3 regions of the Plantibacter sp. Mn2098 genome follow, and region 1 is predicted to be linked to each of the others. Evidence: predicted binding sites of a transcription regulator. Region 1 holds the regulator's gene; each other region holds the start of a gene.

Region 1 (4,765 bases):
CGTCGTGGCGCTTCCCGATGACGCTGAACTCGATCGCGCAGACCTCACCTACGTCCCGGTGCTCGACCCTGCACCAGAGCACGGGGCCAACGTCGAACTCGTTGTGCCCGGCGATCCGCTGGTCTCCGACGGCATCGCGAGAATCCGGATGCGCGTCCACGAGCGCGGCAGCGGAGAGACCCTCAGCTGCGGCACCGGCACGGCCGCTGCGGCGCTCGCCTTCCGCTACTGGGCGGGCCCTGCGGCGCCGAACGACTGGCGCGTCGTGGTCGCGGGCGGCACGCTCGGTGTGCGCATGTTCCCCGCGGAGGACGGCGAACATGTCTCGCTGTCCGGTCCGGCCACCCTTGTCTACTCGGGTTCGATCACGCTCGCCTGACGAACGCCTCTCCGCCGCAACCGGTGCGCCTGCGATCTACTCTGCAGCGCCCCTGCTCGCCTTGAGGACGCGGAAGCCCTTGCCGATGGCGTCGCGGGTGACGGTGAAGTCTGCCGGGAGTTCTTCCTGCAGCCAGCGGTGGAGCGAGTCCGAGCCGAGGTTCCGTTGCACAACGAGCCAGGCATCGGCGTCGGCGGCGAGCCGCGGCACCCACTGCAGGAGCAGCTCGTGCAGGGCGACCTTGCCGATGCGGATGGGCGGGTTCGACCAGATGGTCGCGAAGCGTACGTCGGCGGGAACATCCTGGGGGAGCACCGCGTTGACATTGGTGAGGCCGAGGCGTTCGGCGTTCAACCGGGTGATCTCGAGAGCACGCTCGTTGACGTCGACAGCCCACACGGTCGCGTCGGGAGAGGCGAGCGCCAGGGAGAGCGCGATGGGCCCCCACCCGCAGCCGATGTCGAGCAGATCGCCCGCCGGCGGCGGGGTCGGAACATTGGCCAGCAAGACTTGCGTGCCGGTGTCGACGTGATCGGGGCTGAAGATGCCGTTTGCGGAATGCAGTTCCCGTCGAACCCCAGCGAGGGTGACGCTGATGGGGCGGAGCTTCAACTCGCTGCCGGGTTCAGGAGTGAAATAGTGCTCTTGTGCCATAGATGAAACGTACCGGAGAGTAAGGAAGTAGGGTTAACGCGATGACGAAGCCAGACGACGATTCGATCCAGCCGACCACCGACGATGTCGTCGAGCGGGTCCTGTCGAGCGCCGCTGTGAAGTCGTCGGGCTACTCGTTGTTCGGGAGTTCTGCTGCAGCATTGCAGTCGGAGCACACCGCGGGTGGCACGGCGGACGACGGCGAGCAGTTCGATCGAGAGGATCGGCAGGCGCTGCGGCGCGTCGCTGGATTGTCTACGGAACTCGAGGACGTCACCGAGGTCGAGTACCGCCAGTTGCGGCTGGAGAACGTCGTCATCATCGGCGTGTACCAGCAGGGCTCGCTCGTCGACGCCGAGAACTCGCTCCGCGAACTCGCAGCCCTCGCTGAGACCGCCGGCGCCGTGGTCCTCGACGGACTGTTGCAGCGCCGTCCGCATCCGGACCCGTCCACCTATCTCGGTCGGGGCAAGGCCATCGAGCTCCGCGACGTCGTGAAGGCGCTCGGCGCCGACACCGTCATCGCGGACACGGAACTCGCGCCCAGCCAGCGACGCGCCCTGGAGGATGTCGTCGGCGTCAAGGTCATCGACCGCACGGCAGTCATCCTCGACATCTTCAGCCAGCACGCGAAGAGCCGGGAGGGTAAGGCACAGGTCGAACTCGCCCAGCTCGAGTACCTGCTCCCTCGCCTCCGCGGCTGGGGTGAGTCGATGAGCCGTCAGGCCGGCGGCCAGGTCGGTGGCGCCGGCGCCGGTATGGGCTCGCGTGGTCCTGGTGAGACGAAGATCGAACTCGACCGTCGTCGCATCCACACGCGCATGGCGAAGCTGCGCAAGCAGATCGTCGCGATGAAGCCGGCACGTGAGGCCAAGCGTGCGAACCGTCGCAGGAACACCGTTCCGTCGGTCGCGATCGCCGGGTACACCAACGCCGGCAAGTCCAGTCTGCTGAACCGCATCACGAAGGCCGGTGTGCTGGTCGAGAACTCGCTCTTCGCGACCCTCGACGCGACCGTGCGCCGCAACGTCACCTCTGACGGCCGTGAGTACACGCTCGCGGACACAGTCGGGTTCGTTCGGAATCTCCCGCACCAGCTCGTCGAAGCGTTCCGTTCCACGCTCGAGGAGGTCGCGGACAGCGACGTCATCGTGCACGTGGTGGACGCGTCGCACCCGGATCCGGCCGGCCAGATCGCGACGGTTCGCGATGTCATCGGCGAGGTCGGTGCGAGGCACATCCGCGAGATCGTCGTGTTCAACAAATCCGACCTGGTGGATGACGGCCAGTTGCTCGTCCTGCGTGGTCTCGAACCGGACGCCGTGTTCGTCTCGGCACGCACGGGTGTCGGTATCGATGAGCTGATGGAGCGGATCGAGGAGGTCCTGCCGTCGCCCAGCCGAGAGCTGCACGTGCTGGTCCCATACAACCGCGGAGACCTCGTGACGGTGCTCCACGAGCGTGGCAAGGTCGTCGAGACGAGCTATGACGAGCACGGCACCATCGTGCACGCGTTTGTGAACGACGAGATCGCCGCGATCCTCGAACCCTTCGCGATGGAGGCGTCGGCGGCCCGTGCCGTACACGCCGCTGCGGAGCCGCTCGCCGTCGCCGGAGCATCGCACTCCGCCGCCGACTGACCCCGATCTATCGACAGGAAAGGACCGGATCGATTCTCGATCCGGTCCTTCTGTCGTTCTGCCGTGTAGGCGGCGTCGGCCGCGGCGTGCGCCGGTCCGATCAGACGCTACGCAGCACCGCTACGACCTTGCCGAGGACGTCGGCGTGGTCGCCGAGGATGGGTTCGAACGCCGAGTTGCGGGGGAGGAGCCAGGTGTGGCCGTCGCGCTGGCGGAACACCTTCACCGTGGCCTCCTCGTCGAGCATGGCCGCGACGATGTCGCCGTTCTCCGCCGTCTTCTGCTCACGCACGACCACCCAGTCGCCGTCGCAGATGGCGGCGTCGATCATCGACTCCCCGACGACCTTCAACATAAAGAGGTCGCCCTTGCCGACGAGCTGACGGGGGAGCGGGAAGATCTCCTCGACCTGCTGCTCCGCCGTGATCGGGATGCCGGCGGCGATCCGGCCGACGAGCGGCACCATGGCGGCGTCGCCGACGGACGGGGCGTTCTCGGAGGGGGTGCCCTCCGTCGCGCTCGGCAGGTCGATGAGGATCTCGAGGGCGCGCGGACGGTTGGGGTCGCGGCGCAGGTAGCCGGACAGCTCCAGCTGGTTGAGCTGGTGTGTGACGCTCGAGAGGGATGCGAGGCCGACGGCATCGCCGATCTCGCGCATGCTCGGCGGGTAGCCCTGTGAGGCGACGGCGCGCTGGATCACGTCGAGGATGGCGAGCTGCTTCTCGCTGAGGCTCTTCCGCCGCCGCGTGCCCGTTCGCTCGTGAGCCCCGTCGCTCCTACCGTTCGCTGCCATTGTCGCTCCTGCCCGGACCAGTGTCAGTGGGTGCTGGTGTACTCACTCCAACACTCGAAACTGTATCCGCCCGGCGTGCCTCAGACAAACATTCGTTCGAGCGTGTCGCACATTCGTGTGCAACAAGGTACGAAAACAGGGTTGAAGATTCGAACAATCGAATATATATTCGGAACACAGCTTCGTATCCGGTGTTCCTGGCCGAACACCGGATACGAATTCTCGTCAGGAACCCCATGGTTCCTGCAGGCGAGCACTTGGAGGTAGTCATGACTGCAGCACTCATCGGTATCCCGACCGGTTCGAACACGGCTCCACGCACCACCACGGCACCACGCACGCGACTGCGCCTCACGCGCCGCGGTCGCGTCGTCTTCACCACCCTCGCTGCGCTGCCCGTCGTGGCAGCCATCGCCGTCCTGTCCATCTCGGCCGGCAACGCCATCGCGTCCGGTCCGGACATCGGAGCGGCTGGCCAGGGCGCGTCCTTCACCTACGTGACGGTCGACGCGGGGGAGTCGCTCTGGCAGCTCGCCAAGTCCATCGCCCCCACGGCGGACCCGCGTGACGTCGTCGCGGACATCATCAACCTCAACCAGCTGACGTCGTCCGGCGTAGAGCCGGGCCAGCGTCTGGCCATCCCGATCAAGTACACGGACTAGGCGCAGCCTGCATCCCCGGCGGTCGGTACGATTGTCGGGTGACCGCTCTCGACGACCTCCCCATCCGCGACGACCTCAGAGGGAAAATTCCCTACGGCGCTCCGCAGGCACATGTGCCCGTTGCGCTGAACGTCAACGAGAACACCCACCCCATCCCCGAGGACGTCGCCCACGACATCGTGGCGTCACTCGCCGCGGCCGTGCTCACGGTGAACCGCTATCCTGACCGCGAGTTCACGGAACTCCGCGAGTCCCTCGCACGGTACCTCGGGCACGGCGTCACAGCCGATCAGATCTGGGCCGGCAACGGATCGAACGAGGTCCTGCAGCACATCCTGCAGGCGTTCGGCGGACCTGGGCGTTCGCTCCTCGGTTTTGTGCCGACGTACTCGATGTACCCGCTGTTGGCAGCTGGCGTCGGAACTTCCTGGATCCCCGGAACGCGTGACGACGACTTCGAGCTGTCCCCGGAAACTGCGGCTCGGCAGGTTCGCGACGCGAACCCGGACCTCGTGTTCCTGTGCTCACCGAACAACCCGACGGGCACACCGCTCCCACTCGCGACGATCGAAGCCGTTTACGAGGCGTCGACGGGCATCGTCGTGGTGGACGAGGCGTATGCGGAGTTCGCACCCGA
Region 2 (4,765 bases), on a different contig from region 1:
GTCTGACGCCGGGCATCGAGGTCGTCGGTGAGGCTGCGGACGGGGCGCAGGCGATCACGCTCGCGTTGGCGACGGCGCCCGACGTCGTCCTGATGGACCTCGGGATGCCGCAGGTGGACGGTGCGGCGGCGACAGCGGCGATCCGCGCGGCGGTTCCGGCGGCGAAGATCTTGGTGTTGACGACCTACGTCGACGACGTGTCGATCAAACGGGCGCTCGATGCCGGTGCGTCCGGCTATCTGACGAAGAGCGCCGGGCGGGCCGATATCGTGGCTGCGATCCGGTCGACGGCACGTGGACAGAACACCTTCGCTCCGGAGGTGACGAGGCGCGTGCTCGGTGGTCTGGGTGGGCAGCCGGGCGGCCAGCAGAGTGCGCAGCCGGGCGAGTTGTCCGGTGGGGTCTCGGCATCGGACGCCGCGACGGCACGCGGAGAGACAGGAGAGCCGTCGGGCACGCGATCGGCGGATCTGATTCTCGCCGACATCTCCGCTGATTCGCGGTTCGTCGCGTTGACCGAGCAGGAGCGGCGCGTGTTGGCGTTGGTCGTTGATCGGCGTCGGAATCCGGAGATCGCGCGGGCGTTGTTCGTGAGCGTCTCCACTGTGAAGACGCACATCAACAACCTGTTCGCGAAGCTCGGTGTCCGTTCGCGTGATGAGGCCATCGCCCTGGTCCTTCGAGCTCCCGCCTAGCCCCACTCGGTCCCTGAGCCTGTCGAAGGGCAGCCGTGCGCGAGACGCTTCGACAAGCTCAGCGACCGGGCTACTCTGTCCGGTAACCCTCGGTCCCTGAGCCTGTCGAAGGGCAGCTGTGCGCGAGACGCTTCGACAAGCTCAGCGACCGCGCGCGGACGTACCGTGCTTCTCCGTCCGCGCAATCCCCGGTCCCTGAGCCTGTCGAAGGGCAACCAGCCCGTGACTGTCGATCTCAAGGGCCGAACGGAGCGCCCGGCGAAGCCGCGGCAGCAGAGCGGTCCGGCCGGGGATCCGCCCGCGGGAGCGGCTGCCAGTCTGACGGGTCCGGAATGGTCGTGTGCTGTCGTCCACTCGGTGTCGTCCAGGTGAGGAGGCCGTTGTCGCTGTGTTGGACGGTCCAACCGGCTTCGTGTTTCAGATGATGGTGGCCTGGGCAGAGATGCGCGAGGTTCCCGGCGGAAGTGGAACCGCCTGCCGCCCAGGCGACGGTGTGGTCGATGTCGCAGCGTTTGGCCGCACGGTTGCAGCCCGGCGCGCGGCAATGAGCATCTCTGACGGCGAGCATGCGTTTGAGATCAGGTGGCGGCGCATAGCGGTCCCGCCCCACCGAGAGCACCGAACCGGTGTGCGGATGAGTGAGGATGCGGATGAATGACGGCGCGTTTGCAGCGAGTCGGGTGGCGGTCTCGTGATCGATGGGACCGTACCCGTCGAGGCCGGCCGGCGCGTCGTCGTGACCGAGCATCGTGAGGACGGGAACGGTGAGATGGACGGTCGGCACGATCGTGTGTGTGATGTCGAGCATGCCGGGGATGAACCAGTCGGGGAGATCGTTCTCGCCGCGGGCAGTTGTGCCGTGCATCAGGAGTGTCGCAGCGGCGTCGGCTTCGAGCTGTGGCGTTGTGCGGGTGTCGCCGACGTGACGCGCCTCACGGGCGAGTCCCGCGAGTCGATCCTGGATGGCGAGCGCAACGGGCGCTGTGGCGAGGACGGACAGCCAGGCCATGCCGTCCAGCGCCGGAGTGAGCTCCACTCGGCGTTCGAGGTTTGCGGCACGGTGTCTGGACGCGCTGGTCTCCGGGTGGAGCTTCTCGCGGAGTTTCCTGGCGCTCTGACGCACGTGCGCAGCAGTGTGTGTCTTCGCGATCGGAAGAATGAGCGCCTCGAACGCGCCGCGGTCCGGAGCATCGACGGAGGACAGCTGATCGACGATGACGCGTGCATGCGCGATGGACAGTGCCCCCGATGCGAGCGCCGCGAGTGTTGCCGGCAGCTCGTGGACGAGCGTCTCTGATTCCTGGATCCGCTGCTGGATGGTGCGTTCCGGCGTATGTGTGATCGCCGCGAGTTCAAGATGGAGCGAGCGTCTGGCGAGTTCCTGCGCGCGGGCGGGCGTTGTGCCGATGGGCATCATGGTCAGTGCAGTCACGTCGGCGATGTGCGCGGCATCGGCGAGTAGCCCAGTGCGCCTGGCCTCCGCTGCGCAGATGATCCGATCTTCGGACGCGATCCGTTCGCCGAGGCTGGTGATCAGCTCGGCGATGTCGGTTGGCGTCGAAGGTATATCCACTCATCTATCATATCAAAAGGTCACGCGTTCGAACAGGACTTCGATGATTTCGCTTCGACAGGCTCAGCGACCGGGCTTTTCCGTCTGGGCAACCCCCGGTCCCTGAGCGTGTCGAAGGGCAGTCGTGTGCGGGACGCTTCGACAGGCTCATCGACCGGATTTGAAGATTGGGGCACCCCGGTCCCTGAGCTTGTCGAAGGGCGGCGCGCACTACGCACGGCCGCCCGCACGCCCAGCTCAGACCTTCGGCAACCTCGGCACGGCGTCGACGAGCGCACGCGTGTAGGGCTCGGCAGGCGCGTGCAGGATCTGCTGCGTCGAGCCGGTCTCCACCACCCGTCCGCCCCGCAGCACGATCGTGCGTTCGCACAACGCCGCGACGGCGCTCAGATCGTGCGACACCATGACCACGGCGAGCCCGTTCCGCTCGCGGAGCTCCGCGATGAGGTCGATCACCTGGATCCGCGTCGTCACGTCGAGTGCGCTCACGGGTTCGTCCGCGAGCAGCAACCGGGGGCTGCACACCGTCGCACGGGCGATCGCGATGCGCTGCCGCTGCCCGCCGGAGAACTCGTGCGGGTAGCGACGAAGCACGTCAGCCGGCAACCCGACCGAGGCGAGCGATGCAGCCGCCAACGATTGCGCGTCGGCGCCGCGGGCGATCCCGAGGGAGCGCAGCGGCTCGCTGACGATGCGTTCGATGCGCTGTCTCGGGTCGAGCGACGAGTATGGGTCCTGGAACACCGTCTGCACCGAGGTCCTGAAGCGGCGCATGAGAGCTCTGTCCCGCCGGTCGAGTGCGTGCCCGTCGAAGCGCACCTCGCCGGTCGTCGGCGCTGCGAGGCCGAGCAGCAGCCGCAGGAGCGTGGTCTTGCCGGCCCCGGATTCCCCGACGAGCCCGATGCCGGAGCCCGCCGACACGGCGAGTGACACGTCCTCGATCGCGAGCCCGCCCGAGCGGTACCGGAAGTTCGCGTCGCGCAATTCCAGGATGGGTGGAGCAGCGACGCCGGCGACGCCCGATGCGTCCGCACTATCGAACGCGTCCGTGTCGTTCATCGCTCCTCCAATGCGTCGTCGAGGGCTCTGGCGCTCGCGACGAGCGCCGTTGTGTACGGATGCCGCGGCGCGGAGAGCACCTGTCGGACCGGTCCGTGCTCCACGGCCCGTCCGGCCTGCATCACGACGACGTCGTCGACGAGCGAGGAGACCACGGCGAGGTCGTGGCTGATGAACAGGAGCGCCATGCCGCGTTCGCGCACAAGACGATCGAGGAGGGCGAGCACCTCCGCCTGCACCGTCACATCGAGTGCCGTCGTCGGTTCATCGGCGATGAGGAGCTTCGGCGAACTCGCCAGTGCGATCGCGATGGCCACCCGCTGCCGTTGGCCGCCGGAGATCTCGTGCGGGTAGGCGTTCGCGATGCGCTCCACGTCCGGAAGCGCCACATCGCGGAGCGCGTCGAGCACGGCTGCACGGAGCTCGACGCCGCGCAGCCCACGGTGCCGATTGAGCGGCTCCGCCACCTGCTTGCCGAGCCGCATGAGCGGATCGAGCGCCGTGAGCGGCTCCTGGAACACGATCGACGCGACCGGTCCACGAAGTCGCCTGAGCGCCTGTTCGGCGGCGCCGATGACCTGCACACCGTCGAGGAGGACGCTTCCGCTCGACTGCAGCGCGCTCGGGAGGAGCGCCGTGACGGCGAGCGACGTCAACGACTTCCCTGAGCCGGATTCGCCGATGAGTCCGAGCCGTGCGCCCGGACGGATGCTGAAACCGAGTCCGTCGACGAGCGCGGTGCCGTCCGGCGTGCGGACAGTGAGCCCGTCGATCTCGAGCAGCGCCGGTGCAGCGGGTGTCGTCGGACCTGCGGGCATGGCCGAGCCGTCGGCCGATGCGGGGGACGCGTTCATCGGCTCCTCCTGCGTGTCGGGTCGGCGAGGTCGCGCAGTCCGTCGGCGATGAAGTTGACGCCAACCACGAGGATGACGAGCGCGATGCCGGGGGCGATCGCCCCGACGGGAGCGGTCGCGACGGTGCCCTGCGCCTCCTGCAGCAGCCGACCCCACGACGCGTTCGGCGGCGGCGCCCCGAGGCCGAGGTACGACAGGCTCGCCTCTGCGAGGACGGCGATGCCGAACTGCAGCGCCAGGTTGACGCTCAGCGTGGTCCAGATGTTCGGCAGCACATGCTGCACGATGACGCCGGGCCAGCGTGTGCCAGAGGTGCGTGCCGCCGTGACGTATTGCTCGCTCAGCACCCGACGCGCGAGGATCCGGGTCAGCCTGGCCACGATCGCCGACATCGCGAGTCCGATGGCCAGGATCACCGACCCGAGCGACGCCCCTTGCGCGGCGACGATGAGCATCGCGAGCAGGAGGACGGGGAACGCGATGACGACGTCGAGCGCCGCGGAGATCGTGTCGTCGACCCACGAGCGGGACAGGGCGGCGATGAGGCCGATCGTCACGCCGATGACCGCGCCGACCGCCACGGA
Region 3 (4,765 bases), on a different contig from region 1:
CTCCCCCAGTGGCAGCCGCTCCTCCTGTGGAGTAGCTTCCCACCGGTCCCTGAGTCTGTCGAAGGGCCACACCGCCGGTCCCTGAGCCTGTCGAAGGGCCACGCCGCCGGTCCCTGAGCTTGTCGAAGGGTCCACCCCATCACACCCAACAACCAGATCACACCGCAATTGCTGAGCCGTCAGAGTCATCATCCCAGTGGGGTTCGCGATGAACGGCCCCACCAGGACGCGGTTCGAGCGGACACCAGTCCGGCGGATCTGGTTCGGTGGTGAACTGCCGGCCACTGGGAGAGATCCAATGGAGGACCCCACCGGAATCGTGCTTCAACGTCCAAGTGGTGTCGTGCTTGAGGTGATGATGCTTCGGACACAGGTGGGCGAGATTCTCCACTGACGTCTCTCCCCCTGCGGACCACGCGATCGTATGGTCGAGATCACAACGCCTTGCCGGACGGGTGCATCCCGGCGCCCGGCAGTGCGTGTCTCGGATCATCAACGCCCGTTTGAGATCCGGTGGTGGCTTGTATCGGTCTCGCCCGACGGACAGCACAGCCCCGGTTTCCGGATGGGTGAGGATTCGGGTGAACGATTTCGCATTCGCCGTCAGCCGAGCGGCGGTTTCAGGATCGATCGGGCCATACCCTTCGAGCGATCCCGGCTGGTCACCATGTCCGAGCAACGTGAGCACCGGCACCGTGATGTGCACCGTCGGCACGATCCGTCGAGTGATCTCCTCGATCTCGGGTAGCGTCACGGGATGCTGACCTGCTGCCGGACCGCTCGTCGCGACGCCGGTCGCGGGATCGCTTCCGTCGGTGTGGTCGCCGCCACCGGAGCCCTTGAGCGCTCGGTCAGCGGTCCGGGACGAAGTGGCGCCCCAGACCGGCATTTCATCGAAGTCGAGGGTTGAGGTCGAGGGCTGACCAGCCGAAGCGCACACAGACAACGCCTGCTCGGGTTTCTGCATGTTCTTCTGCACCAGAGCGTGCACTTGAGCCTGCACCCGAGCCACCTCGCCGCGGAGGGCTCCAGAGCCGTCGGTGCATCCGAACAGCAGGAGGTTTTGGGCGTGGTCTGTCATCAATTGGCCGCGCGTGCGACCATCGCACGCGGCACGTGCATCTGCGGTGAGGGCTTCGAGGCGTCCGAACGCGGCACTCGCGATCGGCGCGGTTGTGAGGATCGACAGCCATGACATCCCGTCAACCGCCGGAGTCAATGTGACATGGCGTTCTTGCCGTGCTGCGAGATGGCGTGCAACTATCGTCCGCGGATGCATCTTCTCCCGCAACCGTCTGGCCGCCTGCCGCAGCTGCGCTGCCGTCTGAACTCTCGCCAGCGGCAACACCCGCGCTTCGAACGCCGCACGATCAGCGGCAGCCACGTCACCCACCTGATCGACGATGACCCGCGCATGACCGGCCGAGATCTCGCCTGCAGCCAACGCAGCCAAGGTGCAGGGCAACTGCCCCACCAACACCTCGGCCTCACTGATGCGCTGCACGATCGTGCGCTCAGGTACCCGCGTGGCAGCGGACAACTCCGCCTGCAACGACAACCGCGCCAACTCCCTGGCGCGGCCAGGTGACGTCCCGGCGGGGATCACCGTCTGAGCCGTCAGATCGGCCACCTGGGCAGCCTGCGCGAACAACGAGGCGATCCGAGCCTCAGCCGCAGCGATCCCCCGCTGCTCGACCACGATCTGATCACCGAGGCTCGTGATGAGCTCCGCGACCTGATCTGCGTTCGAAGGAATGTCCACACATCAAGAATACCAGATGGGCATCTTTCCGAACAGGTATTCGAGCATTCTGTGGAAACCGAAACCTCCGAAGAGCGACACTGAGGAGACAGGAAGCGTCCGCTTCTCCGGTTGCAAGCGGGCGACGGATTGTCCTTCGTGCGGAGAATGGTCACTTTTGGACCTTCACACCGACAACGGGTACCAGTGCCTGTCGCGGACTGGTGACAGCTCGTCCTGGATGTCCACCCAAGTCCCATCGATGCGCGGAGTCCCGCCACTCACCCACACACCGAAATGCGCGAGCGGCGTCGGCCACGCGTAGTCAGCCTCGGGTGCGTCAACGACGTTGCGCACCGCACCGATGAACCGCACGGTCGCGTCTTTACCAACGACCGATTCAACGAGTGAGTGGATGGCAGCTCGACCATCATGGTCAGTGACAGCTGTGGGCTTCATCGGAAGATCCAGTCTGCCGTCGGTACGCGGAACGCAGAAGACACGATCTGCATCGCGCAGCAGCAGCCGGACGACACACATCGGGTGCGGCGGGGTGTCGCTCCGCACGACGTCAGCGTGGCTACCAGGCGGAAGCCAAGGCGCATCGTGCGTCACGTGTACAAGCGTTTCGTTTCCGTCAGGCATCACGTGATCGTAGCGAACCGAACCGCTGAGACCCGGCTCACGGACTCACACGGCACCGCTGAAGACCCGTCACCGGACCGTTCAGCGTGCTCTGATGCACCTAGACGTCGATACTCTCCCGGGAGAGCTGGTCGGAACTGTCGATGATGAACTCCTTGCGCGGGGCGACGTCGTTGCCCATCAGGAGCTCGAAGACTTTCCCGGCCATCTCCGCATCCTTCACGTTCACTCGACGCAGCGTGCGCGCACGGCGATCCATCGTGGTGTTCGCGAGCTGATCCGCATCCATCTCACCGAGTCCCTTGTACCGCTGGATCGGCTCCTGGTACTTGCGGTTCGTCCGTTTGAGGCCGGCGAGCACCCCCTGGAGCTCCGCCTCGGAGTAGGTGTAGATGGTCTCGTTCGGCTTCGAGCCGGGATTGATCGCGACCACGCGGTGCAACGGCGGCACGGCCGCGAACACACGGCCGGCTTCGATCATCGGCCGCATGTACCGGAAGAAGAGCGTCAGCAGCAGTGTGCGGATGTGCGCGCCATCGACATCGGCGTCGGACATGAGGATGATCTTGCCGTAGCGTGCGGCTTCGAGGTCGAAGGAGCGGCCGGAACCGGCGCCGATGACCTGGATGATGGACGCGCACTCCGCATTGGAGAGCATGTCGGAGACGGACGCCTTCTGCACGTTCAGGATCTTGCCCCGAATGGGCAGGAGTGCCTGGTACGAGCTGTCACGCGCGACCTTCGCCGTCCCGAGCGCGGAGTCGCCCTCGACGATGAACAGTTCGCTCGACTCGAGGTCGCCGGAGCGGCAGTCGACGAGCTTGGCCGGCAACGAGGAGTTCTCCAACGCGTTCTTGCGACGCTGGGTCTCCTTGTGCGTGCGGGCCGAGATGCGCGACTTCATCTCTGCGACGATCTTCTCGAGGACGAGCGCCGTCTGCGCCTTGTCGTCGCGCTTCGTGGACGCGAACCGTTCCTTGAGCGCGCTCTGGACGACGTTGGCGACGATGGCTCGCACGGCAGGCGTACCGAGGATCTCCTTGGTCTGACCCTCGAACTGCGGCTCCTGCAGGCGCACCGTCAACACGGTGGTGAGCCCAGCGAGCACGTCGTCCTTCTCGAGCTTGTCCGAACCGACCTTCAGTCGCCTGGCATTCTGCTCGACCTGCCCACGCAGGAATCGCAGCATGCCCTGGTCGAACCCGAGTTGGTGCGTCCCACCCTTCGGCGTTGCGATGATGTTGACGAAGCTGCGGGAGACGGTCTCATAGCCGGTGCCCCATCGGAGCGCGATGTCGACCTCAGCCTCACGCTCGACCTCGGTGGCGATCATCGCGCCGCCGGGCGACAGGACGGGGACGGTCTCCTTGAACGTCCCGGTTCCCGTCAAACGCCAGGTGTCCGTGATGGGGGTGTCCGTTGCGAGATAGTCGACGAACTCCGAGATGCCGCCGTCGTACCGGTACGGCGTCTCGATGGGCGTCTCACCGGTCTCGTCGCGGATCGTGATCCCGAGGCCCTTGATGAGGAACGCGGTCTGACGCGCACGACCGAGGAGTTCCTCCGCCTGGAAGTGCGTGCCCTTGGTGAAGATCTGACGGTCGGCCCAGTAGCGGATGCGCGTGCCGGTGACGCCCTTGGCGACCTTCCCGATCACGCGGAGCTCACTCTGGTTCTCGAACGGCGTGAACGGCGCATCCGGTGTGGGGGCACCGGTGTCCGCGAAGTTGCCCGGCTCTCCCCGGTGGAACGACATCGCGTATGTCTTGCCACCGCGGTCGACCTCCACGTCGAGACGCTCGGAGAGTGCGTTCACCACCGAGGCGCCGACACCGTGCAGACCACCGGACGCGGCGTAGGAGCCGCCGCCGAACTTCCCGCCCGCGTGCAGCTTCGTGAAGACGACTTCGACGCCCGACAGTCCGGTCTTCGGCTCGATGTCGACCGGGATGCCACGCGCGTGGTCACGCACCTCGACGCTGCCATCCGCGTGCAGGATGACTTCGATTTCGTCGCCGTGTCCGCCGAGCGCCTCGTCGACCGAGTTGTCGATGATCTCCCAGAGGCAGTGCATCAGTCCGCGGGAGTCGGTGGAACCGATGTACATGCCGGGACGCTTGCGGACCGCCTCGAGGCCTTCGAGGACGGAGAGATGCCGTGCGGAGTAGTCGCTGCTCACGTCTTCAGCGTAACCTGAGCCACCGACCCATCCAGGATGACACTCTGCTGCGAATATCTACGCGTAAAGCGAAATACACGCGGAATGGGGCAGCAATGCCGGGAACGCGTGGTTACATGTGTACTACGAAGTTCGTAGCCGCAAAGTGTCAGGAGGAGCACATGTCACAGACAGCCACAGAGAGTCCGGCCAGTGACCTC

Evidence for each region. The regulator LexA, encoded in region 1, represses DNA repair genes until DNA is damaged. The targets are predictions, from matches to a motif close to TCGAACANNTGTTCGA.
Region 2: ACL9RL_RS12865 (DUF222 domain-containing protein) is a predicted target of LexA. The motif match lies at 2,297-2,312, and genes of this name have one in related genera.
Region 3: ACL9RL_RS15390 (DUF222 domain-containing protein) is a predicted target of LexA. The motif match lies at 1,791-1,806, and genes of this name have one in related genera.

The regions. Positions count from the first base shown of each region.
Region 1 is NZ_JBMOUH010000010.1:192,199-196,963, forward strand. Features, by position in the region: gene dapF (diaminopimelate epimerase) at 1-379, shown strand, start outside; gene ACL9RL_RS16450 (class I SAM-dependent methyltransferase) at 416-1,033, opposite strand; gene hflX (GTPase HflX) at 1,075-2,673, shown strand; gene lexA (transcriptional repressor LexA) at 2,774-3,466, opposite strand; gene ACL9RL_RS16465 (LysM peptidoglycan-binding domain-containing protein) at 3,736-4,128, shown strand; gene ACL9RL_RS16470 (histidinol-phosphate transaminase) at 4,167-4,765, shown strand, end outside.
Region 2 is NZ_JBMOUH010000007.1:271,688-276,452, reverse strand. Features, by position in the region: gene ACL9RL_RS12870 (response regulator) at 1-695, shown strand, start outside; gene ACL9RL_RS12865 (DUF222 domain-containing protein) at 931-2,268, opposite strand; gene ACL9RL_RS12860 (ABC transporter ATP-binding protein) at 2,506-3,327, opposite strand; gene ACL9RL_RS12855 (ATP-binding cassette domain-containing protein) at 3,324-4,181, opposite strand; gene ACL9RL_RS12850 (ABC transporter permease) at 4,178-4,765, opposite strand, start outside.
Region 3 is NZ_JBMOUH010000009.1:227,801-232,565, reverse strand. Features, by position in the region: gene ACL9RL_RS15395 (DNA gyrase/topoisomerase IV subunit A) at 1-35, shown strand, start outside; gene ACL9RL_RS15390 (DUF222 domain-containing protein) at 158-1,762, opposite strand; gene ACL9RL_RS15385 (NUDIX hydrolase) at 1,928-2,386, opposite strand; gene ACL9RL_RS15380 (DNA gyrase/topoisomerase IV subunit B) at 2,487-4,565, opposite strand; gene ACL9RL_RS15375 (DUF7455 domain-containing protein) at 4,727-4,765, shown strand, end outside.